DNA from 2 places in the Parapusillimonas sp. JC17 genome. Region 1 is predicted to be linked to the other one. Evidence: predicted binding sites of a transcription regulator. Region 1 holds the regulator's gene; the other holds the start of a gene.
What was found. Region 1 encodes HrcA, which represses chaperone genes, less so after heat shock. Its sites were predicted from a motif close to TTAGCACTCNNNNNNNNNGAGTGCTAA; they were not measured.

Region 1 (3,203 bases):
TCGATCAGTATGGACTTGCCCGCGCCGGTTTCCCCGGAAAAAACCGTGAATCCGCTTTCGAAGTGGATTTCCGCTTCATCGACAATGACAAAATCGCGTAGGTGCAAAGTACGCAGCATGGTTTATTCGGCCTCGTCCGAAGGTTGGGGCATGTGGTTCCAGTACAGCTTGCGTCGCAACGTCGAAAAAAAGCTGTAGCCGGTTGGGTGAATGAAGCGTACGGTGTGTTGCGCGCGCCGTACTTCGACGAGGTCGCCGGGCTGGCAGTCGGACCAGGTTTGCATATCGAAGTGCACGCTGGCGCCGGACTCCACGCGGCCCAGGGCGGTGATGGTCATGCTGAGCGTGCCGGAATCCGGCAGGACGATGGGGCGGTTTGAAAGCGTTTGCGGGGCAACCGGTACCAGCAGCATGGCGTTCAATTGCGAGTGCACGATGGGGCCGTTGGCGGAAAGCGAGTAGGCGGTGGATCCCGTAGGCGTGGCGACGATGAGCCCGTCGGCGCGCTGGTTGTACATGAAGGTGCCGTCGAATTCGACGCGCACGTCTATCATGCCGCCGCGCCCGGCGCGGTTCAGGACGACGTCGTTCAGGGCGATGCCGGAAAACAGGGTCTGGCCGGCGCGCACGACCCGGCCTTCCAGCATGACGCGGTCTTCGGCTTCGTAGTTTCCCTGTATGACGCTTGCGAGCGCATCGTTCGCGCTGTGCAGCGGGATGTCGGTAATGAACCCCAGCCGGCCATGGTTGATGCCGATGAGCGACACCTTGCTGTGCGCCAGTTGCCGAGCGGCGCCCAGCATGGTGCCGTCGCCGCCCATGACGATCGCCAGATCCGCCTGCTCGCCGATATCGGCATACGAGGCGATGGCGTGTTCGGTCAGGCCCGTGTTGCGGGCGGTGTCGGCCTCGATCAACACCTTACAGCCGGCCCCTTCGAGCGCTTCCGCCAGCGTGCGCAGCGGGGCGTCCAGGCCGGTGTCCTGGTATCTGCCAATGATTGCCACGGTTTTGAAGTGCATGAGGCGAATACCTTGTGAATTGACGAAACAACGATTGGTGAAATAATAGAGACTCAACGATTATATGGGCACCGCGGCCTCATGGATGCGGGTGCAACAACCAGTATCGAGCCAATATTGCTCCAATTGCCTAGAATAGAGTCATGGATGACCGAGCCAATGCGCTGCTGAAGGCGCTCATAGAACGATACATCGCCGATGGCCAGCCGGTGGGGTCGCGCACCCTTTCGAAAATGTTCGATCTGTCGCCGGCTACCATACGCAATGTCATGGCCGACCTGGAAGACATGGGCATGATCCATAGCCCCCATACGTCGGCCGGGCGCATTCCCACGCCCAAGGGGTATCGCATGTTCGTCGACAGGCTGCTGGCCGTGCAGCGTTTCGAGGTCCTGCCGCCCACCCAGATCCGCCAGATGCTGCCCGCGGCCGAACCCACGCGTGCCGTGTCCGCCGCTGCCACGCTGCTGTCCAACCTGTCGCAGTTCGCCGGCGTGGTGCTCGCACCCAAGCGCGCACAGGTATTTCGCCAGATCGAATTCATCCGGCTGTCCGACAAGCGCGTGCTGCTCATCATCGTGACGCCCGACGGCGATGTCCAGAATCGCATTCTCTTCGTTAAGCGTGACTACACCGAGCCGGAGCTCCACGAGGCCAGCAATTTCTTCAACCAGCACTTCGCCGGCATGTCGTTCGAAAAGGTCCGCGTGGCCCTGGCCGAAGAGCTCTCTTCCCTGCAGGCCGATATCTCGCGTCTCATGCAAGCGGCGGTGGAGGCGGGCAGCGCAACGGCCGACATCGACGAATCCGTGGTCATTTCCGGCGAAAGCAAACTGCTCGATGTCTTCGAGATCACGTCCGACATGGAACGCCTGCGCCGCCTGTTTTCGCTGTTCGAAAAGAAAACCGACCTGCTTCAGCTGCTGGATGTCTCCAGCCGAGCCCAGGGCGTCCAGATCTACATCGGCGGCGACTCGAACCTGGTCCCCATGGAAGATGTCTCGGTCGTTACCGCGCCCTATGGCGTCGATGGGAAGGTGGTCGGTACGCTCGGAGTCATCGGGCCGTCGCGCATGGCTTACGAGCGCGTGATCCCGATCGTTGACATCACGGCGCGCCTGCTGTCCAACGCCCTGAGCCACAATCAATCCTAAGAATGAAATTCGCTTCACCTTATTTGCCGGAACCATCCGATCCCCATGCTTTCAGCGCCGATCCGCCGCCGCGGCCGCCCGGCCCTGTTGGGGTCCTGTTGGTCAATCTGGGCACGCCGGACACCCCGACGCCGCGCGACATACGCCGGTACCTGGCGGAATTCCTTTCCGATCCGCGCGTCATAGAGATACCCGCGTGGATCTGGCAGGTCATTCTCCGGCTATTCATTCTTCCAAGGCGGCCGCGGGCGTTGGCGCCAAGGTATCGCGACATCTGGCTGCAGGACGGGTCTCCGCTGCTGGTATGGAGCCAGGCGCAGGCTAGTGCCGTACAGCGCGAACTGGCCGGGCAGGGGTTGGACACCAGGGTGAAGCTGGGCATGCGCTACGGCAATCCGTCGATTGCGCGGGCGCTCGATGAGCTCAGGGCGGAAGGATGCGAGCGCATACTGACCGTTCCAATGTATCCCCAGTATGCCGCCAGCACGACCGCCACCGCCGTGGATCATGTCGCGCGGCATGCCGCGCGGCTGCGCGACCAGCCCGAACTGCGGTTCGTAAAGCGCTATCACGACGATGCGGGCTACATCGCCGCGCTTGCGCGGCAGATCCAGGAACACTGGAGTCGAGAAGGCCGACCCGAGCGCCTGCTGCTCAGTTTCCACGGCCTGCCCCGGTTTTCCATCGAACAGGGCGACCCTTACTATCGGGACTGCATGGAGACCGTCTCCTTGCTCAAGCGGCGGCTGGGCGCCGATGGCGAGCTGGTTCATGCCGCTTTCCAGAGCCGTTTCGGCGCGGCCAAGTGGCTGGAACCCTACACCGAGCCCACCTTGCGGGAATGGGCGCGCCAGGGAGTCAAGCGTGTGGACGTCATGTGTCCGGGCTTTCTGGCCGATTGCCTGGAAACCCTGGAGGAAATCAGTGTCGAATGCCGGGATGCATTTCTGGAAGAGGGCGGCGAGCAGTTGCGCTATCTGCCCTGCCTGAATGATGATGCGGCATGGTCCCAGGCCTTTGCGCGATT
Region 2 (3,203 bases), 1.2 Mb from region 1:
TTTGCGAGCGCATCGGAAGCGACATTGGTGCCCACCGTGGATTTCCAGGTGACCGCGCCGCGGATGGGGTACATGACCGAGGCGGCCAAGGTGGCGGCGGCCGTGGCTTCGGAGGCGCTGGCTTCGAAGTGAACGCCCAGTTCTTCCATGATGTCCTGGGCATCGGCCAGAACATCCATGAGGTGGGAAATGGGCGAGCCCTGATAACCCGCCACATATCCGACGCCCGATTGCAGCAGCCCCTTGGTGACGGCCAGTATCCCTTCGCCGCGGAATTCCTGCCCGGCGCCGATGCGCAGTTGCTGCACCTCTTTCTTGAATGAGCGTTCTGCCATTTTCTTGTCTCCCGCCAAATACTTTAAGCTTCAAGTTGAGGCTGGTCAATATAAATATGAAAATTCATATAAAAGAGAAATTTAAGTGATATAACAGATGCTTGGGTATGAGTAATTACCATTATCCACACGGTCGGAACGATCTGCTCTTGGGTTTTCGGCTACTATTTCCGCTTACCTATATGACCAACAGGCGTTCTTCCATGTCGGTGGATTCTCCACGTTTCGTGCATCGTTATCTGGCTTCGGTGCTGGCTCAGGCGAGCCACCGGATTTCCGCCGAGTTTCATGTCGAGGTCCGGAAGGCGGGCCTGACGGTTACCGAGTGGCGGGTGCTGGCCAGCCTGATCGGGGGCGAAGGCGAAACCGTCGGGGTACTGGCGCAACTTGCGGTCACCAAGCAGCCCACGATCAGCAAGGTGCTGCCGGGTCTCGAGGCGCAAGGCTATATTCGCCTGCAAACCGCGCGCTCCGACCGGCGGCAGACGGTGGTCAGCATCACCCCCAAAGGGGAAAAGCTCATCGGCGGACTGTGCGACAAAGCCATGGCGCACCAGCAGAAGGTCCTGGCCGCCCTGGAAGCCGACCATGCGGATCGGCTGGTGGAAATGCTGCGCGCCATTGTCGGGGTCGGACCCCATACGGGGTCCGACCCCTGAGTTTTTGGGGTCAGACCCCGTATGGGGTCTGACCTCATTCAGGGATTCGACACTTGAGTTTTTGGGGCCAGACCCCGTATGGGGTCTGACCCCCTTCCCGGGCATACGGTTTGCCGGCCAATTACCAAGACCTTATCGAAGAGAGGTACGTGCATGGCGATGACACAGCAGTACGAAAGCAAAGAGCCCTTGCGGGAAGTCGTGGACGCCACGGCGGGACCGCTGGTGCTGGAATTTGGAACCTCCTGGTGTGGATATTGCCAGGCCGCTCAGCCACTGATCGAGCGCGCCTTCGCGCAACACCCCGGCGTCGGGCATCTGAAGGTGGAGGACGGCAGCGGCCGCCCCTTGGGGCGGTCCTTCCGCGTCAAACTTTGGCCTACCCTGGTGTTTCTCAAAGACGGGCAAGAGGTTTCCCGGCTGGTGCGGCCCGGCAAGGCGGAGGATATCGAGGCCGCGCTGGCGGCGATCGTTTAAGGGGTCAGACCCCGTACGGGGTCTGACCCCAACGCGAAGATCATCGGGGTCGGACCCCGAATGGGGTCTGACCCCAGCGCGGTGGCTGTCGGGGTAAGACCTCGAACGGAGTCTGACCCCTTAACCTCTTGAGAAATCAAGAACTTTCCAGGTCTTTTCCGGTCCAAAAAGTATCCGTCCCTCAAGGGCTCAGCTAAAAAATTTCCATTAGCACTCGCCTTCATAGAGTGCTAATATTGAACAAGGTAGTTTTATCGATAGGATCACCAATCCGATGACACAAAGCTCAAATTCACTGACTTTGGCCAACAACCAGTTGGCGTTGGCCATTTCCAATCCTGGCGCCCTGGGCACCATCGAGGCCTACATCAGTGCTGTAAATCGCCTGCCCATGCTGACGCAAGAGCAGGAAACCGCGTTGGGCAAGCGTTTGCGCGATGAATCCGATCTCGACGCCGCAAGGCAACTCATTACTTCCCACCTTCGTCTGGTGGTATCCATTTCCAGGCAGTATCTGGGGTATGGGCTCGCGCATGCCGATCTCATCCAGGAAGGCAATGTCGGTCTCATGAAGGCCGTCAAGCGTTTCGATCCCGACCGCGGCGTGCGGCTGGTTTCGTTTGCCGTGCACTGGATCAAGGCCGAAATTCACGAGTACATCGTCCGGAACTGGCGCTTGGTCAAAGTAGCGACGACCAAGGCGCAGCGCAAGCTGTTCTTCAATCTGCGCCGCATGCGTCCCGACGGCCAAACGCTCGATACCGAACAGGTCAACACCATTGCGCGCGAATTGAACGTGCGACCCGAGGACGTCAGCGAAATGGAAGTTCGCCTGTCCGGGCGGGAAATGGCTCTGGAGAACTCGTCTGAAGAGGACGACAACGGCTTTGCCCCGATCTCTTACCTGTCCGACGAGGGACAGCAAGAACCCTCGCAGGTGCTGGAACGCCGTGCGTACGACACGCTGCAAGGCGAAGGTCTGGCCGAGGCTCTCGAAAGCCTGGACGATCGTTCGCGCCGCATCGTTCAGGCCCGCTGGCTGCAAGACGACGGCGGTGCCACGCTGCACGAGTTGGCAGGCGAGTTCGGTGTGTCCGCCGAAAGAGTCCGCCAGATCGAAGCCGCCGCGTTCAAGAAGCTGCGCTTGGCCTTGACCCACTGATTGCTGAAATAAAGAGTTTCAACTTTATTGGGCAGGAACAGAACTTATTCGTATTATGCGTGACTAAACTGCATGATCGACGCCTTTGCCCAGTGATGCGAAGCCCGTTGATCCCATCCGCTTCGGCTTCTCCTCTTCCCCTCCCTTTTGAAGCGGATGCTTATGGGACACCAAAAGGTGTCCCATTTTTTATTCAAAAAGCGTTATCCTGAAAAACCTGTAGCTCTGGCGGATAGCGATCCATGCAAATCGGGCATGTCGTTTTCGGGCTGGCCGGCTTGCTGGCCCTGGTTTCTTTCATGCCTCCCATAGCGGGCCGTTTGCGCCTGCCCCATTCGGTCTTGCTGGCCATTGTCGGCTTCCTTCTTGGTCTGGTGATCCACGTCCATAGTTGGGCGCCGCTGGTGATGTCCGACTTTCTCGATTCATTGCAGCATTTCGAGATATCCTCCGAAGCTTTCCTTTTCATCTTCCTGCCCGTCCTGCTCTTCGAGACGGCGCTGTCCCTTAATGTGCGCCGGCTGCTCGACGACATCGGGCCGATACTGATGATGGCCATTGTGGCGGTGA

Region 2: the regulator HrcA is predicted to act here: its motif matches at 1,679-1,705, upstream of rpoH (RNA polymerase sigma factor RpoH).

What each region holds. Positions count from the first base shown of each region.
Region 1 is NZ_CP197474.1:3,330,632-3,333,834, reverse strand. It holds gene recN (DNA repair protein RecN) at 1-119, opposite strand, end outside; gene ACSBPU_RS16070 (NAD kinase) at 123-1,022, opposite strand; gene hrcA (heat-inducible transcriptional repressor HrcA) at 1,166-2,176, shown strand; gene hemH (ferrochelatase) at 2,179-3,203, shown strand, end outside.
Region 2 is NZ_CP197474.1:4,570,040-4,573,242, reverse strand. It holds gene ACSBPU_RS21900 (thiamine pyrophosphate-dependent enzyme) at 1-335, opposite strand, end outside; gene ACSBPU_RS21895 (MarR family winged helix-turn-helix transcriptional regulator) at 539-994, shown strand; gene ACSBPU_RS21890 (thioredoxin family protein) at 1,148-1,471, shown strand; gene rpoH (RNA polymerase sigma factor RpoH) at 1,746-2,633, shown strand; gene ACSBPU_RS21880 (cation:proton antiporter) at 2,876-3,203, shown strand, end outside.